Regions from separate parts of the Desulfoconvexum algidum genome, predicted to be linked through region 3. Evidence: riboswitches for the same ligand, from Rfam matches in the RefSeq annotation. Region 3 holds a riboswitch; each other region holds the start of a gene.
What was found. A riboswitch is a leader RNA that binds a small molecule or an ion and turns the genes downstream of it on or off. The one in region 3 is predicted to bind thiamine pyrophosphate.

Region 1 (10,243 bases), 1.4 Mb from region 3:
AATTTCTCCAGGAAGCTGGAAAACGCAACCTCATGGGATGCCGCTATCCCAAAAAATGGGGCGGCAGGGGAATGGACTGGGTTTCCACCTGCATGGTAATGGAAGAGGTGGGAACGCTGGGGTATATTTTTGCCTGCACCTTTGGCGTGGGGGCGGAACTTGTCTGCGATGCCATTATTCTCCACGGAAATGATGCCCAGAAGGAAAAATATGTCAAACCCCTTTTGGCGGGAGAGATCTTTGCAGCAGAATGCCTGACCGAGCCCCGGGGCGGGTCTGATTTTTTCGGCACCACCACCACGGCCGTGGACCGTGGGGATCATTTTGTGTTAAACGGTCAGAAACGATTCATCGTCGGCGGAGAAGGGGCTGATTATTTTCTGGTCTATGCCAGGACCGATCCGGATGCCAAGCCCCATGAGGGCATCTCCTGCTTTATTGTGGACAAAACCCAGGGCGTTAAAAGCGAATACCTCTACGGCCTTATGGGTTGCCGGGGCGGCGGGGCGGCCCGGATGGTGTTCGAGGATGTACGGGTCCCAAAGGAAAACCTTCTGGGAGAACTGAACCAGGGGGTGAAAATTTTTAAAACAATGATGATCCCCGAACGTCTAGGAACTGCGGCCATGACCATTGGGGCCGCCGCCCCGGCAATTGATGTGGCCACGGGCTACACCTCAAAAAGAAAGGCATTCGGACAGCCCGTGGCCCAGTTCCAGGGCGTCTCCTTCCAGGTGGCAGAAGCTGTCACCCTTCTGGATGCTTCCCGGGCCATGATCTATACGACGGCAAGAGCAGTGGATGAACAAATCAATGACAAACAGATCCGGCGCCTGGTCTCCCAAAGCAAAAAATTTGTAACCGAATCCTGCCAGAAAGCTGCGAACAATGCCATGCAGGTCATGGGCGGTATTGGATACACCAATATCTATCCGGTGGAACGAATCGTAAGAGACTTAAGACTTGCCTCCATCTGGACCGGAACCAACGAGGTCATGTCCGTAATCATTGCCAATGAATGGTACAAACAATACTGGCAGGATAAAAGCCAGGGTAAGATCCGGGATATGGAAGCAGATGCTGCCGAAGCCGAGGCGATTGACGAAAAAATTTTTGAATAACCGAGATCGGAGCATGGTAAGAACAAAACCCACCCCCCCTTAAACTTCAGGGCGGGTGGGTTAACATTCCAGGCTCAGGCGCCTTCTGTCAGCGCTTCAGCTAGTTTTTTTAAATTTCGGGTGGCAAGACAGATATCGGGTCTGTCCAAAATTGCGGATACGACTGCGACACCATCAATGTGACTTCCCTTTAATTTTAAGATATTATTTTCATTAATACCACCAATTGCCACAACAGGGATCCTCACACGTTTTGTGATCTCTTTTAAGGTATCAAAGGAGATACTTTGGGCATCAAGCTTGGTATCCGTGTTGAATACCGCACCTACGCCCAGATAATCTGCCCCGCAATCTTCAGCGGTCAGGGCTTGTTCCACCGTTTCAGCGGACACCCCAAGAATTTTATGTTTACCAATTATTTTTCTCACATCCCGGGCATTCATATCATTTTGTCCAACATGAACACCATCGGCATCAATTTCCATGGCAACATCAATATTATCATTAATGACAAAGGGGATGTGGTATGCATCAGCAATAAGCTTAATTTTTTTTGCCTCTCGTATAAATTCAGTCAAGGCTAATTTTTTTTCTCTTAACTGAATAAAGGTCGCCCCAGATTTAACCGCTTGTTCAACTTGATCAGCCAGAGATTCTTCTTTCAGCCATGCCCTGTCTGTTACAAGATATAAGCACAGGGATTTTTTATTTATCTTCAATTTAAACTCCTTATAAAATCTGCCACAGCCATTTTACACCCAGAAAAATTGTCACGAAAAAAGCCAGGCCGCCTCCGGCATTGAGCAAAAATGTATTCTTATTCTCCTTTGCCCAGTCTCGATCGTTGAGTAATTTCAGGAAGATCCCCACAAAGAGCGGGGTGCCGATAAATGACAGGGCAAGCATTAACATTAAAAGGTTCACGGGTTTCCCGGGAAGAAACGATCCCGGCAGGGCAATGAGGCACCCTGCCAATATGATCATCCTGTAGCGTTTATCCCCCACTTTCAGGTCCCATTTCATCTTATCCCCCAGGACATAGGATGCGGCAATAAAGGTGGGCATTATAGTTGAAAAAACAGCACACCAGATGCCAAGGCAGAAAAATCCATGGGCATATTCGCCCAAAAGCGGCTGAATGGCATCGGCCATTTCAAACAAGTTGGCAACTTTAATGCCTTCGGGGTGGAGCACACTTGCGCCGGTAAGATAAATGGCCGTGCAATATAATCCAAACGCCCCGAGAAGCGATACGGCGGTGTCGGTCAAGGCCAGTTTTAAATCGGTCTTTTTCCATCCCTTTTCATGGACAGTATAGGTCTGCATGGACAGGATGGTGACATGGATGGAACCGCCCATTATGGCGGTCATCATCAGTATCTCAGGCTTGCCAAAGGTCGTAAAATTTGGAACCAGGCCGCCCAAGGCCAACCCCAGGTCCGGCCTGGCGATGAAAAGAGTGGCAATAAAACAGATGACCAAAAGGGATACAACCAGTTTACAGATGGTTTCGATGGTTTTATACCCGCCCCAGGCAACAAGACCATAAAAAACAGCCACAAAAAACACCCCCCAGAACGGCGTGACCATACCGGTTACAAATCCGGTTACAGAAACCAGGATTTTCAATAAAACCACATTACACAGCCAGATAACCAGAAGGGCATCAATGGTAACCAGCCAGGCAAAAGATTTGCCCCACTTTTCTTCAACAATACCCACAATCCCCTTCCCCCCGATAAGGGCTGTCTTGGCCGCCATATACTGGCAGACAAAGGCCAAAACAACACTTAAAACAATTACCCACAAAAAGCTGTATCCATAAGTACCCCCAGCTTTTGCAACACTTAAGGTTGTGCCGGGACCTGCTGCCACCGCACTGATGACCCATGCCGGCCCAAAGGCTGAAATAGCTGTTTTAAGACGGGATTTTTTTCTTTTTTCAATATATTCCATGAGAGATTATTTCACTTTTCCACAATAAAATTGGGTTTAAATTATAATACCAGGACGATTGGATGCCACTTTCAGCCGGGTCTCCAGGGTCTTTTCATCCATATTATACAAAGAATCCAAAAAATGCGCCATGAACGTTCCCGGCCCACTAGCTTTTTGTGCAGCAAGCTCTCCTGCGATACCGGCGATTGAACAAGCGGCAATGGCGGCCTCCCCCCCATTGTCACTGACGGCATAAAAGGCGGCGGTTATGGCAGAAAGAATGCACCCTGTGCCCGTAACGGCACTCATAAGGCTTGAGCCATTCTCAAGGGTGATCCCCCCATTTTTATCAAAGATCATATCCTTAGCTCCGCTGACAATCAAACAGGAAGCAAATTCCAGGATGCTGTCCAGCCCGGATTGCTTGTCCACGGTAAAGTTGGTTTCCCCGTTGGCACGGCCATGCCCCATGAGTATTTTTTTGGCTTCTTTTTGGGCCACATTATTTTCTATGCCCCTTGTGGTGTGATTTTTGTCCACAAGTGCGCATACCTCAGATGCATTGCCCCTTATTATTTTATCCGGGGCAATGGAGAATAATTTTTTTGCAATGCCGGTTCGATAGGCACCTGCACCAGCGCCTACCGGGTCTAAAACAACCGGTTTCCCTGTCTCTTGTGCAAAGAGCATAAGAGATTCCATCACATCAATGCGGTCTTTGACAGGTGTCCCGATGTTAATGCAGAGGCTGTCGGAAAGCTTTGACAGATATGCGGCATCTTCCTGGGCCCAGGACATGGTGGGGGATGCGCCGATTGCCAGCAGGGCATTTGCCGTCTCATTCATTACTACAAAGTTTGTGACAACATGAACCAGCGGCCGCAGCTCACGTATTTTGCAGTACAACTCGTAGATCCTATGGGACAGTCCTTCTATTTCAATCATATACACCCCTGGTAACAAAATTAATCCATATCCTGTCCAAAAACGACAGGCATAAAATTTACAGCACAATTTTGATGCAGGGAAAAACACACAGGGAAGAGATGATTTAAACAATGAAACAAAAAGCTTCCCTTCATCGGTATTATCCGCATCAGGTTCCAAGGGTCAGGATACTCCTTCTCAGCCTTTTCAAGCTCCCCCAGCAAACACAATTTAACGATTCAATATGACCTTTGAAGCGGCAGTTGTCAACTCATTCGTACATGACTTCTGGTTGACGGATCATTAAACCAGTGACCAAAAAAGTTTGACCCCAAGGAGAAGCAATACGCCTCCCAATAGTTTTTTCACGGTTTGGGGATGCATTTTTTTTTGCATTAGTTTTGTCCCAAGGAATCCCCCTGCCCAGGCTGCCAATCCGGCAACAGCTAGGATTTTCCATGAAATCGATCCCATGGCAGCATATGCCACAAAGGCCGAAAAAGAAGAAAAGGGAACGGCAAAGGCCGTGACCATGGCCACTTTCTTGGGATTAAAGCCCTGGAGAATCATGAGAGGAGAAATAACACCGCCTCCGCCCACACCCAAAAGGCCGGAAATAAATCCTGCCAGGACCCCCACCAAAAGCGGGCCTAGAACGGGTCGATCTTCCCGGTACTGGTCCGCATATTTAGAACCCTTAAAAAAAAGCATCATTGATCCTGAGAAAAAAAGAAAACCAATGAAGATTAGAAGCAAAAAGCGGGTGGGCACCAGGTGTCCCACCCAGGCCCCCACAGGTGCCAGGATTATGGAAGACAAAATGATGGGAAGTCCCAACCGGATATCCAGACGCTTTTCCTTGAAATTGGAATAGGTGGCCCCCAGCATGCTCACACAATTGACAAACAGCCCTGTCGGTCGGGCCAGGTTAAAGGGGACCCCCAGCCAGGACAGGGTCGGAATAAGCACCACAGCAGAGCCCACACCACCAAGGGCAAAGAGAAAACTCAGGCCAAAGGAAAAAAATACAATGATAAGCGTAAGAGCGTCCATGTTATCTGTCCAATATTATAAAAAAATATGCCGATCTCTTCGGTCCAGACCCGGCATGGGATTTAAAGTTTGGCCAGGGGACCCTTGGAACCTGTCTCATTCCCCGCTCTTTACCGATGACGACTTGCCATTCATAAACAAAAACCCAAAACACATTATGACCAATGTGACCATGACAAAATGCAAAAACATATCCTTTTGTATGGCACCCCAGATAATAAACAAGGAACCTGCTCCGGCAAGGGCCGGGGCCATCACTCTTCCCATGAAGCCTAAATCATCAAAGTTCTTCATAACCCAGACATAGATAGAAATATAAATGACATATAAAAAAGCGATGGGCAATTCAGAAATATCCATGAAACCACCCCACCACCCGGCAAAATTCCCATACCAGACCCCGAGCCAGAAAGCAGATAGAATAAATCCCAGAAGCGCTGAATTTATGGTGGAGTTTGTTTTTTTATTGACCCGGCTAAAAAAATCAGCCTTCGGCCCAATGCCCCGGGAAGCGATGGAATACATGCCCCGGGCAGACCCCATGACAAGGCCGTTAAGTGTTCCCAGGCAGGAGATGACCACAAATACCGTCAAAAAAGTCCCCCCAAGGTTACCTAAAATGATTTCAAGGACCCTTACCGGTGCATCATCACCGGCTGCAATGACCTGGTCATTGGACAGGATTCCTGAAATGCCCAGATAGTAAAGCATATAAATAATAACAACGGCAAGGGTACCCACAATCAATGCTTTGGGCAATGTTTTTTTGGCATCTTTTAACTCGGCATTGATGGAGGTGGCGATGATCCACCCTTCGTAGGCAAAGGCTGTGGATAGGGTGGCCACGGCCAGGCCGCCACCACTGGAAACCGTTTGGGCTGCATGGGTAAAGCTCTGAAGGGTCTGTCCGTTCATCAGCCCGCAGATACTCCCCACAACGGCCACAATTGCCAGGGGGATCATCTTGATGATGGTGGAGGACACCTGCCAACGGCCGGCCAGTACCGGGGAATAGCAATTCAGGCAGAAAAAAGTGACCAGGTAAACGGCGGCAACTGGCCATACAGCCTGTTCCGCCCCCAGGAGTCCTGCGGTATAGTTGGCAGATACCCAGGCCAATACAGCGACCAGGGTGGGGTAATATACAAAGGTCATAAACCAGGCAACCAGATAGCCTGCTCTCTGGCCATAGGCCGCTTCAAAGTAATCAACAAGTCCGTTGACTTTTTCGATGCGCGTTGCAATCTTGGAAAAGACATAGGCGGTTACCACCATAATACCGCCACCGATAAGCCATGCAAAAAGGGCCGTGGGCAAGCTTCCCCCCGATGCAACCAGAACATCATCCGCCTTAAAGAACACGCCGGATCCAATGACAATGCCGACCACCATGGCGGTGGCCGTCCAAAAACCATATTTTTTCTGAAGATTTTCCACTTCACACTCCATATTAAAAATAATTAACGCACCCTTATAAACGAACAAAACTCCTTGCTGTCGGTTGTATCTCAATCCGACAACAGGAGTTCTATAAATCCCCGGTGCCTTTGACACGCGGGTTGGAAAAATATCACATCAGTTCTGGAGAATCCACCTTTGTTTTATTTTAATTCATTTTAAAATACGACACAATACCGGAACAAAAATTCACAAATAGACGGGTTGCAACCATCCTCACCGGATGTGTCTATTTTTTATTGCTCTGTTTCCAAATCCCCTGGACCTGTGCAGCCTTGATCAGATCATCCCTGAAATCAGGATGGGCCAGGTTAACAATGGCTTCGGCACGTTGCCAGGTCGGAAGACCGTGCATGCGTATCATTCCATATTCTGTGACCAGGTAATCCACCATCTGTCTCGGGATGGTGGTAATGGAACCGGGGGCAAAGGTAGGTACAATACGGGACTTCACAGTGCCCTCTTTGTCCGTAAACGTGGAGGCCAGACAGATGAAACTCTTTCCATTTTTTGACCATTGGGAACCCAGGACAAAGTCCCACATACCGCCGTTGCCTGATATCTGGGTATATCCGCTGCTCTCGGCATTCACCTGGGAATACAGGTCCACCTGAAGTGCATTGTTAATGGAAATAAAGTTGTCGTGGCGGCTGATGACCCGAGGATCATTGATATAAGTGACTGGATAGGAGGCTATTGCTGGGTTGTTGTTCATGAAATCGTACATCCGCTGTGAGCCGATGGCAAATGTATAGGCTACCCGGTTCCGGTCGAATATTTTTCTTGCGCCGTTCATTTTTCCGGATTCAATCATGTCAACGTAGGCATCCACAAACATTTCCGTGTGACCGCCAAGGTCCTTGAGATCACTTTCTGCAATCATTTTTCCTACGGCATCGGGCATACCACCGATACCCAGCTGGATGACGCTGCCATCGGTGATTTTTTCCATGACTCGCCCTGCAATCTGTTTATCTATTTCACTGGGCTGAACAGCCGGGGCATCAAAGGGCACTTGGTCTTCAGGGGCTTCCACGATAAAATCGACCTTTGATATATGAACCGCCTCTTCGGCACCGCCCAAGCAAACCGGCAGGTTCCTATTGACCTCAACAATAACCTTGCGGTTCACTTCCATCTTGGTCAGTGTCTCTGAATTCTGGGGCCCGAGATTGAACCATCCTTTTTCATCCATGGGACAGACCTGGTACATGCCGACATTTCTTGGTTCAGTTTCACCGTCCCGGATCAACCTGGGAAGCAGGTGGTACAGCACAGGCATGTAAAACAGGTTCTGATTTTGAAGGGCAAGGATACGGGTCAGTTTGCTGAACTGCAGATCATTGTATATAAAGGCCTCCGGCTTTGTCGCCACCATGGGAATCGGCGGCAGGGATACGGCACAGAAAACCGACACGTCTTCGAGTTCCCCGGACCGGTCCGCCAGGGCCTGGTCACAGACCCCCGGCTTTCCATTGAAAAAACCATAATCCACATTATCCCCTGACTTTACAATTTTGACAGCTTCTTCAGGGCTCCTGAGCTTTTCTCTGTATTTTTCCTGGTATGACAACACACTTCTCCTTTCAATTCTTTTTTAGAACTCCGTTAAAAAAAAATGTTTCAATCAACCCGACAGTCTCGCTAATCGTTTTCTTTTCTTCATTTTCCAGGCTGCTCATGAAGAAACCGTTAATGGCGCTTCGCAGGCACATCATAGACATTCCCGGAGGCAGGACAGTGAATTCGCCTTTTTCCTGCCCTTTGATTAATGCCTGTTCAACATGTGCTGCACAGGCCCTGTACCGGAATGCAAATTCTTTTGTAAGTCCGAATCCCAAATCCAACCCCACCCCGGCTGTGTCCCTCACGTACATGACCATCTGCCTTGGATAGGCTTCATATACTGCAGCTGCGGCACGGATATACCGCCGGACCATATCGACCTCATTTTCCGCGCCGTTCATGTGTTTTTCTATTTCTTTTTCAAATGCCCGGACTACGATTTCCATCATGGCATGGTAGATTTCTTCTTTTCCGCCGGGAAACAAGCGATAGAGGGTTCCCACACCGAATTCGACGGCTGCGGCAATCTCGGGCACGGTGACGCCTCGATACCCTTTTTTATAAAACGGAACTATGGCACACGAGATGACCTCCTCGCGGTTCCGATCCTTTTCCTGTTTTTTTCTGTCTTCCTTTTTTTTGCCCATATTTATCCTTCCATATGATCAGGAATGGATATTCCATATTTGGAATATCCATTCCTGAAATAGACCTATTTTGCACAAAAAACAAGGTATCTATGGTTATTTTTATCAAAAAAAATCAAAGATAATCATTCAGGTGAGTCACAGAGCCGGCTTGAATGGATGGAAGACGGGAGATATTGTATCGTTTTAGACACCGATTCAAGCTATACCGTGAATAGCTGGCCTGAATCCATGACATCATTTTGAGTTATATTTACTCGTATCGCATCGCCTCTATTGGGTTAAGCGCTGAAGCCTTTTTTGCAGGATAGTAACCGAAGAAAATTCCAACTGCCGCCGTAAATCCAACGCTGATGATGATCATGGAGGGTTCCACAATCACTTGGGTACCCATGGCTTTGCCCAATCCAAAGGCGATACCGATCCCGGTCAAAACGCCGATGATTCCACCTGAAAGACTGAGAATAACCGCTTCGATCAAGAACTGAATCAAGATATCAGAACTCCGGGCACCGATTGCAATGAGAATGCCTATCTCCCGGGTCCTTTCGGTTACCGAAACCAGCATGATATTCATAATACCGATCCCACCGACCAGAAGGGAAACACAGGCGACGGCACTGAGCAGCATGGTAAGGGTGCCGGTAACCTGGGTGGCCATACTGACAATCTCAGCCTGATCCCGTATTTCAAAATCATCATCGTTACCAATTGTTATGCCATGGTTTTCTCTGAGAATGCTGGTGATCTCAGCCTTTGCCTGGTCCATGGCCGATTCTGAAGTGGCACTGGCCATAATGTCATGCACAGTTTCGCCGTCACTCATTCGATAAAGGGCGGTGGTGAATGGAACAAAGACAATATCATCCTGGTCGTTTCCCATTGAAGATTGGCCTTTTTCAGCGAGAACGCCTATGACTTTAAAAGGGATGTTACCGATACGGATACGGGACCCCACAGGATTTTGACCAAAAAAAAGCTCATCCACAATCGTTTGCCCGAGTACCGCAACCTTGGCCTTCACCTTTATATCTCTCCTGCTAAAAAATGATCCCTGGGCTAGCTCATAGTTGCGAATCATGGGATAGGTGGTATCCACACCTTCAATGCTTGAATTCCAGTTGGCGTTACCGGCAATGATTTGGGATGAAACCCGAATGAGTGGCGAGACATATTGGATATTTTGGGCGGATTTAGCGAGAGTTGTAACATCATCCATGGTCAGGCAGCTTTTGGTTCCAGCTCCCCCCCTCACTCCGTGGGTCTTGGTGCTGCCCGGTTTAACCATAATCAGATTGGTTCCAAGGGAACTGATCTCTGATTCAATATCTGCCTGGGACCCTTTTCCCAAGGCAACAAGCGCTATCACAGAAGCCAAGCCGATAATGATTCCTAACATGGTAAGCAGGCTTCTCATTCTGTTCCGGGTTATGTTTCTAAGGGCACTGATAACAAACTTTCTTAATTTCATAATAGGGACCTCCATTTCATGGATATGATATAGTATCAGGATATTTGCATTGACGCATATCG
Region 2 (10,243 bases), 200 kb from region 3:
TGCTCCATGGTTCCCAGGGATGTTCCACCTATATGCGCAGATATCTGATCAGCCACTTTAAAGAACCCGTGGATATTGCCTCTTCCAATTTCAGCGAAGAGACCGCCATCTTTGGCGGGGGCGCCAACCTGAAACTGGCCATTGAAAATGTCGCCCGGCAATACACCCCGGCCATGATCGGCATTGCCTCCACCTGTTTGAGTGAAACCATCGGGGATGACGTGTCCATGATTCTCGCCCAAATAGGCGACACCATCAATGGCACAGCCCTTGTCCATGTGTCAACGCCCTCCTATACCGGCACCCACATGGATGGATTTCACCAGGCCGTGGCAGCCGTGGTGGACCGGTTTAACCCGGCCAACAAACGGCAAGCCTATAAACCAAAAAAAAAACGAACCATCAATGTGTTCCCCGGGATGCTCTCCAACGAAGACATCCGACATTTAAAGGAAATATTTGAGGATTTTAAAACCCATCACGCCATCCTCCCGGATTATTCAGAACGGCTGGAAGGACCTTCCTGGCTTGAATATCAGCCCATCCAGGAAGGGGGCACTCCCCTTGGCGTCATTGAAAAAATGCATGTGGCCTCCCACAGCCTGGAACTGGGGTCTATCCTCTCTCTCATGGTGGAGAAGGGCACAAAGAGTGCCGGGGCCCTCCTGTCCGACCGGTTCAATATCCCCTGCACCCGCATGGAAATTCCCATGGGCGTCAAAGCCTGTGATCGGTTTTTTAAACATATGGAAACCATCACCGGAAAACCCACGCCGGAAAAATATAAAAAACAAAAATGGCGGCTGGTGGACGCCTATGTGGATGGAAACAAATATATTTCCAAAAAGCGGGCCGTCATTTATGGAGAAGAGGACTTTGTCGCAAGCCTTGCCGGATTCCTGGCAGAAGTGGGCATTATCCCGGTGCTCTGCGCTTCCGGAGGCCACAGCGGACACCTTAAAAAAGCCCTGAAGGCCAATATCCCGGAACGGATTTTTGACCAGATGACCATCCAGGACAATATGGACTTTACCCAGATGGAAGAGATCGCCCGGAACCTGGAGCCGGACCTGGCAATCGGCAATTCCAAAGGATATGCCATGGCCAGACAGCTCAATATCCCTTTGGTGCGCATGGGATTTCCCATCCATGACCGGGTGGGGGGATCGCGCATCCTTCACATCGGATACAAGGGCGCCCAGAACTTATTTGACACCATCATCAACACCCTTCTGCACAAAAGCCAGGCAGAATCGTCCGTTGGTTATTCTTATATGTAGAAAAAAGAAAATTTAAGAAAAGGAAATACAATGACGCTTTCAAACCATCCCTGTTTTAATCCCAAGGCATGCAAAAGCTTTGGCCGCGTTCACCTCCCCATTGCACCTGCCTGCAATATCCAGTGCAATTTTTGCAACCGGAAATTTGACTGTGTAAACGAAAGCCGGCCCGGAGTTACAAGTTCCATTCTCTCCCCGGATCAGGCCATGGCCTATCTTGAAGAGGTAATGGCTGTTAAAGAAGGCATATCGGTTGTGGGCATTGCAGGACCGGGAGACCCCTTTGCCAATCCGGTTCAGACCATGACCACATTGCAGCTGGTTCGCCAGACCTATCCTGATATGCTCTTGTGTGTGGCCTCCAACGGTCTCAACCTCACCCCCTACCTGGATGACCTGAAAGCCCTCGATGTCAGCCATGTGAGCATTACCGTCAATGCTGTGGATCCTATGATAGGAGAAAAGGTCTACGCCTGGGTCAGGGACAACAAAAAAACCCTGGGGCCGGAAATGGGGGCGCGGCTTTTGCTGGAAAGACAGCTTCAAGCCATCAAAGGATTGAAAGACCGGGGCATCATCGTCAAGGTAAACACCATTGTCCTGCCGGGGATCAATGACTTTCATGTGGAAGAGATTGCCAAAAAAATGGCAACCCTGGACGTGGATCTCTTTAATTGCATGGCCTATTTCCCCAATGAAGGGGCCAATTTATCCCATTTAAAAGAGCCCGGCACCGAGGTAATGAAAAAAATCCAGAATACGGCCAAGGCCCATATTCCCCAGATGCTGCATTGCAAAAGATGCCGGGCAGATGCCGTGGGACGGCTGGATGAAGCAACCGATACCCGTCTCATGGACCGGTTGGTTGAAATTGCCGCTGCTCCCAAGCCATTCCCGGAATCAACCTGGACCCCAAAGAAAAAGATACCGGCAAAGGAAACACAGGAAGTGCTTGACAGACCCTATATTGCCGTGGCCACCCGGGAAGGGGTGTTGATCAACCAACACCTGGGGGAGGCACAAACTTTAAGCGTCTATGATATCAGCAATGAAACCCCGGTGATGATTGAAAAGCGCCGGTTGTCAAAACCCGGGGGAAAAGATTTCAGATGGTTTGCCGTGGCAGACACCATTAAAGACTGCCATCAGCTCCTGGTAAGCGGGATTGGGTCGGCGCCTAGAAAAATTCTTACCCAGCGAGGAATTAAAATATTGGAAATCAACGGCATGATAGATTCGGTCATCACTGCCCTGAAAAAAGAACAGGATATCAGCCACCTTCTCGTCCGGGAACACAGCAGTTGCGGCGAAGAATGCCGGGGAACCGGAATGGGGTGCATGTAAAAAAAAGGAGAAAAAATGAACAAGCCTGAAAAACACATATTGGTCTGTGCCAGTTTCCGTCCCAGCGGAGAAACCAAGGGAAAATGCCACAAAAAAGGATCCAGCGCCTTTCTGCCCTATATTGAAAATGAGATTATTGACCGGGGAATGACCGATGTCATCGTCTCTTCCACCTGTTGCCTTAAATACTGCGATGAGGGCCCTGTCATGGTGGTCTATCCGGACAACACCTGGTATGGCGGGGTGGACAGTGAAGATGCCATTGATACCATTCTCGATGCCATGGAAGACGGCGGTGTTGCCACGGAATATGAATTAAAATGATCCCGCCCCCGAAACATCTAAAACAGATCCAACAAAACCGGATCTGCCAAAAACAAATATGGATGGTGGATACCACCCTCAGGGACGGGGAACAGGCCCCGGGGGTGGTATTTAGCTCACAAGAAAAGCAAGAAATTGCCAAAAGCCTTGCAGAATGCGGCATTGATGAAATCGAAGCAGGCATCCCCGCCATGGGGGAGATGGCCTGCCAGGATATAAAAAATCTTGTTCAACTGGGTCTTCCCTGCACCCTCACCAGTTGGTGCCGGGCAAAAAAAGCGGATGTTGACCTTGCCGCAGCCTGCAACACGCCTGGGGTACACATCAGCTTCCCCACCTCGTCCATTCTGTTAAAAACCTTTGATAAGGACGAAGCCTGGGCCCTGGATACCCTGGAGGAGATAGTCCTTTACAGCAAACGCCATTTTGATCATGTCTCGGTGGGAGCCCAGGACGCCACCCGGACAGAAGGGCGGTTTTTAACTCAATTTGCACGCCTTGCCCTTGACTGCGGCGTCCACAGGCTTCGCATCGCAGACACCGTGGGGATGGCAAGCCCTGCCATGGTCATGGAAATGGTCTCGAACCTGTTAACCACCCTGCCCGGACTTTCCCTGGAATTCCACGGACACAATGATCTGGGCATGGCCACGGCCAATGCCGTCTCCGCCGTGGATGCCGGGGCCCAATCTCTGAGTGTGACCGTTAACGGCCTGGGGGAAAGGGCAGGCAATGCCCCCCTGGAAGAGACGGCCATGGCCCTGTTCGGCGTGGGCCCCCACCGGTCAAATATTCAATTGTCAGGTTTGACCCGGCTCTGCCTTCGGGTGGCAGAACTGTCCGGCCAAACCCTGGCCCCGTCAAAGCCGGTGGTGGGCACTAGAATCTTCTCCCATGAGTCGGGAATCCATTGTGCCGGGCTCTTAAAAGATTCAAGCTCTTATCAATTGTTTGATCCCAAACTTGTGGGAAACCAGGCCGGCCAATTTGTCATCGGGTATCACTCGGGCACAGCCGGTATCCGCCACCTCCTCAACACCCAGGGGATATCACTGAGCAAACGAGATGCCCGGCAACTGCTGCCCCTTATCAGACAAAAAGCTCTGGAACAAAAAAAAGCCCTGTCCCTAAACGAGTTGAAACAACTTCACAGGACCTGGCAAACGGTTTAATGGTAATGGAAAGCGTTATCAATACCCCGAAAAAAGGAGAACAAATGACCATTGCAAATGCCCTGACTTTTATTAAAAGAGCACAGAAAGATTCCGGTTTGAGAAGCGCATTGAACCGAGCGCCAAGTGCAGTTGAATTTTCTTTGATTTTGATGAATGAAAGTCTCAAATTTTCATCCCATGAATTTGAAGAAGCTTTTTCCATGAAATTGGTCAATTGCCAGGAACCTGAAGAGGCAGAAGACCTTCGGGCTTTTAAAGCCTGGTGGGATCTTCTTTGCATGAGCCACACCAGAGCTGACAAAAAGACTGCCTAACCCTATAATAAAGGAAAAATAAAAGATGACCATACAAATACAACCACGAGTGGAAAAGGATAATTCCCCGGACTGGATGACCTGGCTGAATAACGGAGACCAATATTTTAAGGCGGCAACCCCCACGGGTAAAAAAAGTCGGTTTGGAACGGATTTAAGATACAATCTTCTTTCCATGTCTTTGGAGGGGTATATCATGGCCATATCCGGATATCATAAGAATCTGCCGGACAACCATACCTATACGGACCTCATCGCTGGCCTGGAAAGGGTTATGCCCATTGCCCCCTCCCTTAAAGCCAGAATACTAAAGCATGAAAGTATCCAAAGCATCTGTTCCATAGAAAATTATCACCGCAGCCATCCCAGTGAAACGGTTCTCAAGGAATTAAAAGAGGCCATCGAAGAAATTGCAGAAATTGCCCACCAGACCTGTTCCCCCTGATTCCCGTCCCGGATTCGGTTCCAAGCACCTGGTTGGCAGCAAAGGCCAATCCAAAGATTTGACTTATCTTTCCAGCCATACTATGAATTGAATATCTTATTTTTAAAATCATATGGAGGTGGTATGGAAAAGATAAAATACAAGGCCTTTATCGTAGAAGAAACTTCAGACAAGAACTTTTCCCACGCCGTGAAAGAGGCGAACGTTGACGATCTGCCCCAGGGGGAGGTCCTCATCCGGGTGAAGTATTCTTCCCTGAACTATAAGGATGCGCTGTCTGCCTCTGGCAATAAAGGGGTAACCCGGAAATATCCCCACACCCCAGGCATTGATGCGGCAGGCATTGTGGAACAAAGCCAGGTACAGGCCTTTAAAAAAGGAGACGCTGTCATTGTGACCTCCTATGACCTGGGCATGAATACCGCCGGCGGTTTTGGCCAGTATATCCGTGTCCCTGCCGGCTGGGTAGTGCCCCTGCCCAAGGGCCTGAGCTTAGAACAAAGCATGATCCTCGGCACGGCAGGATTTACAGCTGCCATGTCAGTTGAACGACTGATTTACGGGGTAACACCTGACCAGGGGCCCATTCTTGTAACCGGTGCCACCGGCGGAGTGGGGTCCCTTGCCTGCGCAATACTTGTTAAACTGGGATATACCGTTGATGCGGTATCAGGCAAACCCGACACCGGATTCCTGGAAGGTTTGGGGGTTAAGAACGTCATTGACCGGGGAAAATTTCTTGAAAAAACCGGTCCCCCTATTTTGAAACCCCGTTGGGCAGGGGTTATTGATACCGTGGGTGGCGATATTTTGGCCACGGCCATCAAATCCACCGATGCCTGGGGCGTTGTTACCTGCTGCGGCAACGTCGCTTCCCCGGACCTGCCCATCAATGTTTTTCCCTTTATTTTAAGGGGAGTCTCGTTAATCGGTATTGACTCCCAGCATTGTCCCATGCCCTTGCGCCAAACCCTCTGGGAACATCTTTCAACAGACTGGAAACCCAAGATGTTGGAAAGCATGGTAACCCGGGTGAGTCTTGAAAACCTTGGGGCCCGTATTGAACAAATACTCAAGGGACAGCTGCGGGGCAGAACTCTTGTAGATCTGGGATAATCCCCTCCATTGCAATAATAAAGTGAAATCCGGGTATTGACAATCCCCCCAAATTTGGTAGACATGAACATGGGGAAGATCAAAAAAATCTTCTCTATTTATCACCAGATGCTCAATTAATACCAGTTGTTAGAAGTCGATCCATGGTTTTTTGTGTTTATGCATATTAACAGACAACAATAAGGAGATCGCCATGACTACACCACAACATTGTCCAGGTTTTGAAAATTTTAAAAATCTAAAGTCCTTCACCTGCAAATGCCCCAAATGCGGTGAACCAAAGGAAATTTTCTCCGATGAATTTGAAAAAGTTCACAAATGCAGCAAATGCGGAGAAGAAATTGATTTTACATCCTGCACATATGAAGCAGGATAACCCTTCCCAAAATTCCCTGCCAAAATATTTTTTGGCAGGGAATTGATCTTTCCCATATAATCTACAAAAGATCCCGAACCCGTTTCACGGCACAAAAATCACCGCACATGGTGCAGACACCCTCTTCGGATGACTGGGAGGACTCCCTGTAATCGCGGGCTTTGCCCGGATCAATGGCAGCTGCGAACTGGCCTTCCCAGTCCAGGGCTGCCCTTGCACTGCTCATTGTCAGATCCTGGCTGTCCGCGCCGGGTATGCCCTTGGCAAGATCCCCTGCATGGGCAGCAATTTTTGAGGCCATGATCCCTTCCTTGACATCTTCAAGGCTGGGAAGCCGCAGATGTTCCGCCGGTGTGACATAGCAAAGAAAATCCGCCCCGTGCATGGCGGCCAGGGCCCCGCCAATGGCAGCGGTAATATGGTCATATCCCGGTGCGATATCGGTGACCAAAGGCCCCAGCACATAAAAAGGCGCATTGTGACAGAGTTTTTTCTGAAGTTTCATGTTCATCTCCACCTCGTGGAGGGGGACATGGCCCGGCCCTTCAATCATCACCTGGACATTCTTTGCCCAGGCACGTTTTGTCAGTTCCCCCAGGGTGATCAATTCCTGGATCTGGGGGGCATCGGTTGAATCCTTAATGGCACCCGGACGAAGGCCATCCCCAAGGCTGATGCAGGCATCATGCTGCTCACAGATAGCAAGAAGCCGGTCAAAATACTCGTAAAAAGGATTTTCATTCCCGGTTTTTTCCATCCATTCAAAAAGAATGGCACCGCCGCGGCTGACAATACCGCAGACCCTGGGATTGGTCCGTATGCTCTCCATACATTTTCGGTTCAGACCGGCATGAATAGTGAGAAAATCGATCCCGTTTTCTGCATGGATCTCAACGGTTTTAAACCAGTCGTCCAGAGTGATCTTGTGGGTGGGTTTTCCCGTCCGGGTCAGGGTATCATAGATGGGAACGCTGCCGATCATCACCGGCACCTCCCGAACCAACCGTTTTCTGAAACTTTCCGTATCCCCGGACACACTCAGGTCCATGATGGCATCGGCCTTGTATTCCAGGGCTAACATGGCCTTATTCATTTCCCCATCAAAAGAACAGGCATCCTTTGAAACCCCCAGGTTCACATTGATCTTGGTTTTAAGACCGGCACCCACACCGCAAGCCTTAAGGCCAAAATGATTTTTATTGGCCGGGATGGCAATTGTCCCTCTGGCAACCCTGTCCAAAAGATCCTGCCGGGATATGGATTCAACCTCAAGCACCTGCTCCATCTGGGGGGTAATGATTCCTTTTCTGGCAGCATCCATCTGTGTTGTATATTTCATAACACCTCCAAAACGCAAAACGATTATGTTTTTGTCCTGAACGGGTATAAATTGTAACAGCGGGAAAAAAAAATGAAAGAAACGACTTGCAAACAAACACCACTTTCCCTACGCCGGTACTAACCGCATCAGGTTCTAAGGGTTGAAGTTTGCGAACTTCTCTCAGCTAATCTAAGCACCCCCAGTGAACTAAAGCCGGATGGTATACAAATTTCCCCGGACAGTCAAGAGTTCAAAGAAAACACCCGGATGGGATCCGGTTTACCTTTGACCATGGTCTCCGGCATGGGTTCGAAGTCATAAAGATCCGATAACAAAGATTGAACGGCCTCACTGACGAGGATATCGGTCTTAAACTCCTTGGTCAGGTCCTGAATCCTGGAAGCCAGATTCACCGTGTCCCCGATCAAAGAGTAGGCGGATCTATCTGCACTGCCGATGTTGGCTGCCAGGACAAAACCCGTATGAATTCCCACCCCGTGGGCAATTGGAGGAATTCCCTCCTCTGCAAACCGTTTATTAAGTCCAGCAAGACGAAGGCGCATGGCCAGGGCTGTTTTAACGGCTGAAAGCTCATGGCCGGGCTCATATACAGGTGCGCCAAACACCGCCTCCACTTCATCCCCAATAAACTGAAGAATCAGCCCCTTATTTTCCTTAATGGCTTCCGCCATTTCATTGAGATAGGCGTTGAGCACATAAATCAATTCCTTGGGGGGCGTCACCGCCACCAGGGGAGTAAAATTTCTTAAATCCGCAAACAAAATGGTCGCTTCTTTTAATTCTCCATCCAGGGGAACCCGGCCCCGGAGAATTTCATCCCGGATCTTTGCATCCACGTATCTGCCAAAGGTATCTTTGATCAATTCGCGTTCCCTCAAGCCCTGGGTCATGGCATTGAGTGTCTCTCCTGCAAATCCGACCTCATCATTGCTGAACACCCTTGCTTTTTGTGAAAAGTCACCCTGTTTCACGTGACCCATGACCCGGATAATCTCCACGATGGGCCGCCTCGTATTATGGGCCACCAACCAGGACAGGAAAATGGCCACCCCCATGAACAAAAAACTCTCCCGGGCAATGGTTTCTTCCATGCGGCTGACCAGCATGATCAGGGTCATTTCATCCATCATCTGCATCTGTTTAAATTGATGGATGGTCAGATGGATAAACGCCAGGGGCACCACGGACACGGCAAAAATCAGGACAGCAAACCGGATCTTTACACTGATGATTCTAACCCCCTGCACCCTTGACAAATCCCCTTCAGGGAAAAACAAGGGCACTAGATTATGCTGGGATACATGCTCCACCCAAAAAAAGGCCAGGGTCATGGTGATCAGACCGCTGGCAATAGCAATCCCACCGGCCGGAGAGCCAATGATCCAAAAAAGAAAGAACCCCAAACCCCAGGCAGCCATATCCAAAATCACGATCATATAGGGTTCATTGAGCAACCGGCGACGGGCATTTTCCAGCAGAATCGGATCTGGATCATAGCCCCGGTAAAACGCTTTCAGGCAGCAGCGGATGGGCCGTTCATACCAGATGGTGATCACGGACATCACCACCACACAAACGATAATATAAAAAATATTCAAAGAATGGGCCAGACTCAAAAGGGCTTGGGAAGCGTCTCCAGCCCTATGTATAAACATAATACGGGTCAGGCAGTCACCAAGAAAAACCGCTATCATATTGCCAAAAAGTACATCATTGGAAATATGTAAATACTGGAACCTGCTTTTAATCAATTTGTCTGCTACCATGGTCTCTCTTACATTCTTCTGATTATTTTCGCTATAACTATTAATCAGGAACCTTAAGTTTGTAAAGAAAATATTGACTTAATACGCCAGACTCATGTATTTATTGTTTCCATAATTTATGGGTAGTGTCTGGTCCACGGAACACGGTGAAACTCCGTGACGGTCCCGCCGCTGTAATCGGAAATATTTATTTTTTGTATGGCCACTGTTCACACGGGAAGGCAAAAAAATAAATTTAATGCCGAAAGTCAGAAGACGAATCAGATACTCGTGATATGGTAAAACTCAATGGTAAAGGGTTTTGTAAGAGATATTTCTTGCAAAAACCTTTTGTGGTTTTGCAGGAGCATAGCGAGGAAACTATGACAACACAGCTAGAATACGCCCGCCAGGGCATCATCACCCAAGAAATGAAAACAGTTGCCAAATCAGAGGGCCTGTCAGAAAGCTTCATACAGGCCCATGTGGCAAAGGGGCAGATCGTCATCCCCTGCAACCCCAATCGGAAAGATCAGAAGGTTGTGGGCATCGGTACCGGCCTCCGGACCAAGGTCAATGCCTCCATCGGCACCTCATCGGACATCTGCGATATTGACCTGGAAGTTCAAAAGGCCAAAGCCGCCGAAGAAGAAGGGGCAGACACCCTCATGGAATTGTCTGCAGACGGAGACCTGGACCTGGTTCGACGAACCGTGCTTGCCAACACCCGTCTTCCCGTGGGCAATGTGCCATTGTACCAGGCCTTCAAAGAAACCATCCGC
Region 3 (10,243 bases):
TGATGGATCTCCTGTGAAGGCCTGGTGGTTTGTGGCCGGGTAAACGTCTTTCATCCTCATCCCTCCCCCCTAAAGCCGCAAATAATCTTGAATATGGGTTTCAGACAATTGGTACAGGGTGTCAATGAAATTGAGCTGGAGGCTGGCAGGCCCATGTGCATCTTCGGCGGCTATCTGCCCTGTAATACCCATGACGGCCATTGTATGGGCAGCTGCCAGGTGATAGTCGGGATTCACGGCGGCAAAGGCGCCGCAAAGGGCAGAGGCAGTGCATCCTAAGCCGGTTACCCTTGTCATCATGGCATCTCCGTTTTTTACACGGGTCATTTTTCCTTTGGAGACAATATAGTCGGTTTTTCCGGTGATGCAGACCACGGCACCAAATTCTTTGTTCAATGCCCTGGCAGATTCAATGGCCAGATCCGAGGCAGAGCTGGAGTCAACACCCTTGGTGGCCACTCCTACTTTGTCCAGGTTTGGTTCGCACAGGGCCATGATTTCAGATCCGTTCCCCCGGATGATGGACGGGGATGCCGTCTGGAGAAGTTCCCTTGCCGTGCGGGTCCTGTATTCGGTGGCGCCCGCGCCAACCGGATCCAGGATAATGGGGATGTTGCGTTCCTTTGCCCGGGCTCCTGCCGTTGCCATGGCCCGGATCCAGGGATCGCTCAGGGTGCCGATGTTGATGACCAGGGCATTGGCAATATTTACCATGTCGCAAACTTCCGCTTCGGCATGGGCCATGACAGGGGAGGCGCCCAGGGCCAGCAGGGCATTGGCGGTATTGTTCATTGCCACATAGTTGGTGATATTATGGACCAGGGGGCTTTTTTCCCGGATCTGCTCCAGATCTTTCCATATACCGGTTGGGGTGATAGTCATTGGGCTTCTCCTTATGGGTTTAGGGTTACCAGGTATGAATCAGGTCTTTTGCAACCACTTTATTCTTGATGAGTCCGTGTTCAAGGGCAAAGTCGGCAAAGGCCTGCCATTTGACAGGATCATGGGCCAAGGTTGAGGCAAAATAGGGCCGGGTCAGTTCAAAAGCCTGGGTTTCAATCGTTTTATCTGCCTGGGGCAGGGCTGCAAGATACAGGGCAAGGGCTCGTTCCGGGTGGGCCTTGGTAAAGACCTGGGCCTTTTCAACAGCCTTGACAAATCCGTGGATTGCCGAAGATTTTTCCTTTAACGCCTTTGGACCGCAGACAAAGATCAACTCTTCATAATCCGGGATCCCGTATTTTTCCAGCTCAAAAAATCGGGCTTTATACCCGTGCTGGGCCATGCCCACGGTTTCATAGGTTTTAAAGGGACCCATGACGGCATCCACCTGGTTGGAGACCAGGGCGGGTAAAATGGTAAACCCCACATTTACCGGGGTATAGTCTTGTATCTGGTTGATGGCGGCAAAGGCTTCCAGCATGACATCCATGAGTCCGGGCACGGTATACCCGATTTTTTTGCCGGAAAGGTCGGCAGGGGTCTGGATGTTTTTGGTGTCAAGAAAGAGCAGGGTGGTCAGGGGATGGACCACCAGCGGAGCGATGGCTTTGATATCAAGGCCCTGGTCTGCGGCAATAATGGTCTGGGGCTGGTAGGAAACGGCAATGTCCATGTTGCCGGAAGCTGCGAGTTTTAATGCATCCGAGGTTTCAGACGGACTGACGATATCCACTTCAATCTGGTTGTCGGCAAAATATCCCAACTCCTGTGCCACGTAAACGGGTAAATGGTCCACATTGGGGAACCAGTCCAGCATCAGGGTGAGTTTTTCCCCTGCCCACAAGGGGGAGACGAACAAAAGAGAGCTGGCCAGAAGCACATTGAGAATAAGTACAGAGAGAATACGTTTTTTCATGGTTTTTTCCTTGAAGAAATAATTGTTGTATTAGATTGGAGCCCCTTATGGGTTCCGATTATGGTTTCCATTTTATACTCTTTTTTTCCAGGATTCCGACGATAATCCACATACCAAGCCCCATGGCCGTCAGCCAGAGAATGGCGGCAAACACCAGGTCCACCTGGAGGCGGGCATTGGACTGGATCATGAGAAACCCAAGTCCCTGCTGGGCCCCCACCCATTCTCCTATGACCGCCCCGATGGTGGCCACGGTGACCCCCACTCGGAGCCCTGCAAAAAAATGGGGCAGAGCCCAGGGCCAGTAGAGCAGGATCAATGTGTCATAGAACGAGGCCCCCATAAGCTTGAACATGACCCGAAATTCAGGGTCACAGCTTTTAAGCCCTGCCAGCAGGCTGATGGTAATGGGGAAAAAAATAATGATCCAGGCCATGAATACCTTGGAGGCAATCCCGTATCCCATCCAGATCACCAGCAACGGTGCAATGGCAAACACCGGGATGGCCTGGGAGGCCACCAGAAACGGGGCCAGTCCTTTTTCCAGGCTGGGGTTTGCAAACATGGCAATGGCAAGGGGGATGGCGGTTGCCAGGGCCAAAATTATTCCCAGGATGATTTCAGACAGGGTGGTTGCAGCATGGGGCAGGATCAAAGGGGCCTTGAGGATGGCCGTAGCAAAGATACTCGATGGGGGCGGTAAAATGAAAACCGGTATCGCAAGCAGATGGGTGGCCGCCTCCCAGCAACCCAGGATCAGGATTACCAGGGCCGGGGCAATTAAGTTAGCCAGCTTCACAGGTGGGTTCTCCCTCAAGCTGTGCCAGCATATATTCTTTTATTTTCAACAGATCGGGATCATTGAAATGCCGGGGCTTTGGCTGGTTCAGGACAAACCGCTCCTTGATGGCCATGGGCTGGGGGCTGAGCAGGTATACTTCATCGGCCAACAGCAGTGCTTCTTCAATATCATGGGTGATCATGAGGATGGTTTTGTTGAATTCGGTCTGGAGTAGCAATAACAAAGATTGCAGGCGTCGTCTGGTAATGGCGTCCAGGGCGGATAAGGGTTCGTCCAGCAGGATCAGGTCCCGGTTGAACATAAGGGTCCTGACCAGGGCGCATCGCTGGCGCATGCCCCCGGAGACCTCATGGGGATGATGGGACTCATACCCTTTTAATCCCAGGCGGATAAAAAGTTTGTTTGCCCTTGATTTCATCCTGGTCATGTCCATTTTTCCGGTTCTGGCCGGCAACAGGGCGTTGTCCATCAGGGAAAACCAGGGAAGGAGCAGGTCCTTTTGCTGCATATAGGCGGCATGGCGCCCCAGGTGGGCGAGGGCGTGACCCTTCCATGATATTTCGCCCCGATCCAGGGCCATGACCCCTGTCAGCCCGTCAAACAGGGTGCTTTTGCCACATCCGGAAGGTCCCACCAGTACCTTAAACTGCCCCGGGGAAACCGACAGATCTAAATTGGAAAAGACTGTCTGGCCGTTATAAATTTTTGTGGCGCCTGATAACTGGAGCATATCCATACAACTCTTTGTTTAAATATTTAAGGTAGAATACTGCCTTAAACTTTATTTTTAATGCCAAGCAAAATAGATGGATACAATCGGCGGATAAACCCCTCAGGAAAAAAGACAGAATGACTTTCCTTCGCCAGAATTATCTGGGGCAGGTTCCAGGGGTCGAAACGTATTATAGTCTCCTCTCAGCCGATCCTTATCGACTCCCCCAGCCGACCACTGCATTTTGCACTGGTTTCTTGGGAGAAAGTACCATGGGGGGGAAGCGCTTGTCAATCATTGCCGCCGGAATCTTTAGGGTGAATCCCCTTTATTGGATGGTAATTTCAAAGGTATTCAACAAGGTCAAGGCTTCGGGCAAAGAAAGGGTTGCCCGTCTGATATTGTTTTTGAGCGGGTCGATATTGTAGTTGATGCAATTTGTTAAATCTGCCTTGAATAGATTTGTATTGTGGAAGAGTGACCCTGAAAAATCTGCTTTGGAAAGGTTGGTTTCTGAAAGATCGGTATTAACAAAATCGCATTCAATTAACGCTGATTTGCATAGGCTGGATTTCTTCAGGCAAAGACCCGAAAAAATGCAGCCCCTTATCTTGCACTCTTCCATGGAAAAATCGATCATAGGCGTGTCACATTTTGTAAAATCGATTCCCAGAATTTTGCAGCCGTTAAACAGACCCCCTATAATCTGTGTTTTGGACATTTTAGACAAAGAAAAGTTACAATTGAAAAATGAGCAGCCTTCAAAAAGGGTTGATTCAAAATCAGTATATGAAAAATTACAGTTTCGAAATTCGCAGTCAAAAAACAGGTTGTTGGCAATCTTTTGATTTTCCAAGTTTAGATGGCCGAACAGTTCATTCTGGAATTCATTTGCGTTGTCAAATTGTTTCATGCCGTTCTTTATATTAAAAAATCATCTCCAAGTAAATCTTTTGGGAAAAGACAATTAAACATACTTCCTTTTTATTGAGTTCAGTAGGTCAGCAAATAATTCATTATTGTTTCAGATATTAAATCAAGGTCGAGCGAGCTTTACTGGCTTTATGTTGCGAGTTGCCATAATTGGCTATAATAATGGCCTTCCACGATTAAAAAAGCCCCCCAGACTTTCTCTGTGATTCCGGACGCTTTTCAAACACACTATGTAGCAGATCTGACTTTTTTAATTTAAAAATAGGAGTTTTCCCTGTCCAAAATGCTTATAATTACAACAGATATTCTTGATACTTTAAAGTATAGGTTAAGGCCATGAATTGGATAAATACCTGATAATTTTCAATGAATCAAAAATTATATACAAAATTTGGCATATGAAAGCTCAAAACCCACCCATAAAGTCTTCTGGGGTCATAGCAAGCCTTTTTTGCTGAAAGTGGGTGCTGAGCCGAACCACTTGTGGAGGCAGTAATCTACAATGTGAAAGAATTTTATTGTCAGAAAAAAAATCCCAGGCGTTACCGTCAAAAACTTTTTCCCCGTTCTGAAGACAAAGGATGCGTGTTATGTTTTCCGCAACAAAATCCATGTCATGGGTAATGATCAGAACTGTTTTTTCTTCATTTTTCAATCTTTCCAAAACTGTGATAAAAAGTTTGATTTCATGTGAATCAAATCCTGCAGTTGGCTCGTCAAAAACGATAATGGGAGTATCCATTGCTACAATAGATGCCAGAGCAACTCTTTTACGTTCACTAAACCCTAAATCATGTGGATTCATTTTTTGGAAGGGCAATAAATCAAAATTTGATAGAGCCTTATTTACTAACTGGTCTATTTTTTTTTCAGGGTATCCTAAATTTTTGGGACCGAATGCAACCTCATCCCTGACAACGCGCCTGCAAATTTGATCATCCGGATTTTGAAACAATAAAGCTACTCTTTTCGCCAATTGGGAGACGCTTTGAGTTGATGAATCAATCCCTTGTATCCATGCTTTACCTGTGGACGGAATCAGCAGGCCGTTAAGGTGCTTGGCAAGAGTACTTTTACCTGAACCATTGTGCCCGACTAAAGCAACACGCTCTCCGGCAGTCAAATTGAGATATATTTTTTTTAACGCGGTTATATTTTCTGAATATTTAAATGTCAGGTTATCAGCACGAACTTGAAAGCCTTTTTTGTTCATTTGGTCACTATCCCTTCGACAGTGGCGGAAAAAGATGCGGATAACGGTTTCCCATCTGACCAAAGAGCCTTTTTTCTGGCTAAAATAGCCACCTGTGTATACCGTGTCCATTCCAGATTGATCTTTTTTAAAACTGATGAGGTTAAGATATCTTGAGGAATCCCGTCCAAAACCACCTTTCCGTTCTCGAGAGCGATTACCCGATCTGCATATTCTGCTATGAATTCCAGTCTTTGCTCTGCAATGACGATGGTTACACCTTGTTTGTTGAGTTTGCGCAAGAGTTTAAACACCTCTTTTGTCCCCATTGGATCAAGGAAGGTAGTGGGTTCATCCAGCACCAAAATGGATGGTTCCAAGGCGATAGCGGCTGCTAAAATCAATCGCTGCTGTTGCCCCCCGGACAGTTGGTAAGGGGATCGTTCTGCCAGGTCTTCTAACCCTGTCATCAGCAAAACCCATTTAACTCGCTCTATGATTTTATCCCTTTTCATTCCTTGATTTTCAAGCCCAAACGCCACTTCCTCAAATACGGTATAATGGAAACCGGATAATTGATTTCTGGGTATCTGCATGACCATTCCAACATCCCGGGCGATATCACTTACACCCATGGTGGAGATATCAGTTCCCTCAACCCTGATAATGCCTTGTATCCGGCCATGATACAAATGGGGGATGATACCGGATATTGCACAGCAAAGGGTTGACTTACCTGAATTATTTGCACCGATGATCGCAGTAAATTCCCCTTTTGGAATTTTAAGTGAGATATCTTTCAGCGAAGCATTGTCTGTGCCAGGATAATGATAGGTAAGTTTTTCGATCTTGATTCCGGTCATCATCACCCCACAACACTATAGCCGATAATACAGATTGTAAGGGCCAGCATCAATCGTCTCACACGTTTTTGCAGGATTGAATCAAAGACTGTCCTGACAAAGGTCTTCGGGCAAGCCGAATTAAATCCACGCAATTCAAGGGCAACCGACCGCTGTTCTATTTCGATGAGAGATCCAAGAACCAGGGGGATAAGCAGTGGAAACAATCCGTAAAACCGTTTGAGAAGATTTCCTTGTGTATCAAGTCCCCTTGATCGCTGGGCTGACTGAATGGTCACAATCCGTTCACGCATGGCCGGAAGTAAAAGCAGCGGGCTGCCGATAAGATAAGCGAGAGTCGGTGATCCGGCAGTCTGAGATATGGTGCTGATAAGATCTGCCGGGTGGGTTGTGAACACAAAAAGCAGCGAAGCAATCAATAAAATCAATAGTTGCAAAAGTGTATTAAATGCGAACAGCAATCCTTCCTGGTAGACATTGAACCATTGGAGGCTGATCAGTACCGTATGGTTCTCTGGATAAAGAATCCCGTGAATCGGTACCATGAAAAGTATCAGCGGCAGCATGGTTTTCCAGATAAGTTTCCAGGAAGATTTAAAAATGCCGGCGGTAATTAAAAATCCCAGGTTGATCAGAAGCAAAACAATATCAGTCAGCCATTTCCCGGGCAGTAAATAAACAGATACGCCAATGAAAAGGATATAGCATAGCTTATTAAACGGATGAATCCGGTGAAGCCATGAATCTTTTTCAATAAACAATGTGGGGTAGGATGTGCGGGTTTGCATATTTAAAGATCTGCTCCATTCCTTGCCATGGTTATATCAATAAGGTCGGATCGGAGCAGATTTTTCAATTGTGAAATTCCATTAATTCTTAAGCGTAACAGCATTGACGCGGGGCAATCGGCCAGCAGTCCTTTCCGGCAAGGCTTTGATAATTCCCCAGGACAATACAGCCGTCACAACCTTATCGATAAGATTGGATGTAAAAACACTGATAACCACAGACCCAAAAAGGCCTTTACCAAGGGCAAGCATATAGGATGTTATAAAATCAGCGCCCGAACCTGTAATTCCGCCGAACAGGTACAATTTGATTGGCACTGCAACAACAGCATTGAAAAAAGTGATAATCACACCACTGATGATTGCCAGCCACCAGGTTCTGAAAAGTCCGTATTTAGCGCACAAACCGGCTGCTATGCCTATGGCCATGGCTACGGGTGAAAAAGCCGCAGCTACAGGCGAGGAGATCATTCCCCAGATTAAATTGGTCAGCAATCCTGTCAGACCTCCTGCCCAGGGGCCGGCCATGATACCAACGAGAACAGTGCCTATAGAATCCAGAAAAATCGGAAGTTTAAGCATGGATACCAATTGACCGGCTGCAATATTTATAACAATGGCAACAGCCATGAGGACCATGACGGTGGTGGTAAAATCTTTTTTAATTTTTTCAGAAAAACTCATTATTATTTTCCTTTTCCTTCTTCTATTTTGAATAAACGATTTTAAGTTCAGGATATCCGGTCTGTGGATCAAACTTTCTCAAAAAGCTGTAATCAGGTATGATACCAATGACAACCTCAGCAGTTGTATATATGATACAGCCATCCATCAGGTGGGCTCCAAAAGTTGTGCCCCTTTTGTCTGCAATGGCTATATGGCAGTGAGAGCCATCTTTTGACAATATGCCTGTAAGCGAAACGATTTCGAAATGTCCTTTCAGCTCTTCAGGATTTTCCTGGTTGGCAAAACGCAGCATTGCCCGTGTTAAACTACCAACGCAGGTTAATATACATGCCGCTTTGATGCTCTGATTTTCTATAAGCCGATCAATTTCTTTTTTAAGATCCTGACCGGGATGCAACCGAACAACAATCTGATCCAATTTTTTATCCTTTGTTTTTAAAAATTGTATAAATGAGCTATCAATATGAGGAACCCATACCCATGTCAAAGTGATTATATGGATGGGTAATCCGTATCAGAATTGATATTTTCAATACTTAACGTCTTCCAGCGAATCATGTGTTTGGGAAAAGGAACCAGTGATTCGATCAAAGATAGAATTTATGACCTGACAAGGTGTTGAATAATGGTATCATGATTGACGAGTAAAATTTCGAGATTAAAAATCTGATTTTGCGGGTTAATTTTCAATCTGGTTGGTATGAAAATTTACATAATTGGACAATAATCATTCCCGGTAGAAAAAAGTAACAGGAGAACTTATTGCCATGATAAGGTTTCCGCGTAAGAATCAAAGCATAACTTGCATCCGTTAAAATTGTTCAAAGGTTTAACAATTCAAATTGTATCTATAAAAATTCCAAATTAGGTTGACAAGCGTCCTGGTCCATACTAGATTCTTGTCCATGACAATCCAGAATTTACATCATATCATGAATCCTGTGTCCATTGCCGTGGTCGGTGCCAGCGAAAAAAAAGGAAGTGTCGGGGCCTGTATCATGGACAACCTTGTATCCGGTGGGTTTAAGGGGGAACTTTTCCCGGTGAATCCAAAATACAGCCGGGTATCGGGCTTTGATGCCGTTGCCCGGGTGGAAGACCTTGAGGCCCCTGTGGATATGGCCGTGATTGCTGTTCCCATGCAAGATGTCCCCGGGGTTGTGGCTGAGTGCGGTCAAAAAAAAATGCAAGGGTGTGTGGTGATCTCTGCCGGCCCTGTAAGACCGGGAGATCCTGAAAATAAAATCTGGTCCTCCATACGACAGGTTGCACGGGATACGGGCATCAGAATTATCGGGCCGGATTCCGTGGGCATTATCAATACCCGGGCAGGTTTGAATGCAAGCTTCATGCACACCCTTCCCCTGCCCGGAAAAGTTGCATTTTTATCCCAGAGCGGGGCGGTTTCTACTGCGGTTTTGGACCTTGCCCTCCGGGAGAAGGTGGGCTTTAGTCATTTTGTTAATCTCGGGTCCGGGCTGGATGTGGATTTTGCAGATATGATCGATTATCTGGGGTCTTTAAGCGAGGTGGAGTCCATTGTCATGTATGTGGAATCCCTGACCAATGCCCGTAAATTTATGAGTGCTGCCCGGGCCGTTTCCAGGGTGAAACCCATTATCGTATTGAAGTCCAGCCGGGCAGGGGTTGGATTTGATCCCTGTGAAGATGAAGTCTATGATGCCATGTTCCAGCGGGCGGGGATTTTAAGGGTTCATGGCTTTGACGCCCTGTTTGATTGTGCCGAATTCCTGGCCAAGCAGAAACGCCCTCGGGGGGGGAGATTGGCAATTGTATCCAATGCCGGCGGGATAGGAATGATGGCCCTTGATTCCCTGGCCGGGAGTGGTATCAAACCGGCGGATTTAACCCCTTCCACCATTCATGCCCTGGATGGCCTGCTCGAGGATCGATGGCGGCGGACCAACCCCATCGAAGTATTACAGGAAACCTCTCCTGAAAAATATATTGAGGTGGTTAAAATCTGTATTAAGGCCGATGAAATAGACGGGCTGTTACTCCTGAGTTCTCCCGTGGGCACCTATGATTCCACAGCCCTTGCAAGCCCCCTGGTAAAATTGTTGAAAACCACTCCTTTTCCTGTATTTACGGCATGGATGGGGGGGGTGAATTCTGACAGATCCCGGGCGATTTTTAATCGGGAGGGGATTATTACCTATGAAACCCCGGAACGGGCTGTCCAGGCCTTTTTAAATCTCTACCAATATGGCCGCAATATTCAGATGCTCCAGGAGATTCCCGACAGGACCGATAAACGGCTGGATATCGACAGGTCAGCGGCCGCAGGGGCTGTCAAACGAGGGTTGGCTTCCCACCCCCCTTCTGATACCTGGCTTGCCGGAAAATTGTTGGCAGCCTATGGAATCGTGGTGGCACCGGACAAGGGA

Region 1: linked by a shared signal. The riboswitch ahead of thiM (hydroxyethylthiazole kinase) and the one ahead of ACZ45G_RS26875 (ABC transporter ATP-binding protein) in region 3 are both predicted to bind thiamine pyrophosphate.
Region 2: linked by a shared signal. The riboswitch ahead of thiC (phosphomethylpyrimidine synthase ThiC) and the one ahead of ACZ45G_RS26875 (ABC transporter ATP-binding protein) in region 3 are both predicted to bind thiamine pyrophosphate.

What each region holds. Positions count from the first base shown of each region.
Region 1 covers NZ_AP042394.1:475,678-485,920, reverse strand. Annotated here, with positions in the region: gene ACZ45G_RS02135 (acyl-CoA dehydrogenase family protein) at 1-1,121, shown strand, start outside; gene thiE (thiamine phosphate synthase) at 1,196-1,840, opposite strand; gene ACZ45G_RS02125 (Nramp family divalent metal transporter) at 1,851-3,077, opposite strand; gene thiM (hydroxyethylthiazole kinase) at 3,114-4,004, opposite strand; TPP riboswitch at 4,116-4,215, opposite strand; gene ACZ45G_RS02115 (sulfite exporter TauE/SafE family protein) at 4,290-5,039, opposite strand; gene ACZ45G_RS02110 (APC family permease) at 5,136-6,476, opposite strand; gene ACZ45G_RS02105 (acetyl-CoA hydrolase/transferase family protein) at 6,727-8,073, opposite strand; gene ACZ45G_RS02100 (TetR/AcrR family transcriptional regulator) at 8,084-8,710, opposite strand; gene ACZ45G_RS02095 (ABC transporter permease) at 8,964-10,181, opposite strand; gene ACZ45G_RS02090 (ABC transporter ATP-binding protein) at 10,217-10,243, opposite strand, start outside.
Region 2 covers NZ_AP042394.1:6,165,271-6,175,513, forward strand. Annotated here, with positions in the region: gene ACZ45G_RS27720 (nitrogenase component 1) at 1-1,280, shown strand, start outside; gene nifB (nitrogenase cofactor biosynthesis protein NifB) at 1,311-2,624, shown strand; gene ACZ45G_RS27730 ((2Fe-2S) ferredoxin domain-containing protein) at 2,640-2,948, shown strand; gene ACZ45G_RS27735 (homocitrate synthase/isopropylmalate synthase family protein) at 2,945-4,120, shown strand; gene ACZ45G_RS27740 (hypothetical protein) at 4,165-4,437, shown strand; gene ACZ45G_RS27745 (hypothetical protein) at 4,463-4,882, shown strand; gene ACZ45G_RS27750 (YhdH/YhfP family quinone oxidoreductase) at 5,006-5,998, shown strand; gene ACZ45G_RS27755 (hypothetical protein) at 6,192-6,374, shown strand; gene thiC (phosphomethylpyrimidine synthase ThiC) at 6,436-7,713, opposite strand; TPP riboswitch at 7,801-7,906, opposite strand; gene ACZ45G_RS27765 (adenylate/guanylate cyclase domain-containing protein) at 7,938-9,482, opposite strand; cobalamin riboswitch at 9,596-9,761, shown strand; gene thiC (phosphomethylpyrimidine synthase ThiC) at 9,845-10,243, shown strand, end outside.
Region 3 covers NZ_AP042394.1:5,962,585-5,972,827, reverse strand. Annotated here, with positions in the region: gene thiD (bifunctional hydroxymethylpyrimidine kinase/phosphomethylpyrimidine kinase) at 1-1, opposite strand, end outside; gene thiM (hydroxyethylthiazole kinase) at 70-882, opposite strand; gene ACZ45G_RS26885 (ABC transporter substrate-binding protein) at 908-1,858, opposite strand; gene ACZ45G_RS26880 (ABC transporter permease) at 1,917-2,657, opposite strand; gene ACZ45G_RS26875 (ABC transporter ATP-binding protein) at 2,644-3,390, opposite strand; TPP riboswitch at 3,499-3,610, opposite strand; gene ACZ45G_RS26870 (pentapeptide repeat-containing protein) at 3,701-4,285, opposite strand; gene ACZ45G_RS26865 (energy-coupling factor ABC transporter ATP-binding protein) at 4,712-5,518, opposite strand; gene ACZ45G_RS26860 (energy-coupling factor ABC transporter ATP-binding protein) at 5,515-6,363, opposite strand; gene ACZ45G_RS26855 (energy-coupling factor transporter transmembrane component T family protein) at 6,363-7,148, opposite strand; gene ACZ45G_RS26850 (ECF transporter S component) at 7,230-7,832, opposite strand; gene ACZ45G_RS26845 (PPC domain-containing DNA-binding protein) at 7,855-8,253, opposite strand; gene ACZ45G_RS26840 (bifunctional acetate--CoA ligase family protein/GNAT family N-acetyltransferase) at 8,741-10,243, shown strand, end outside.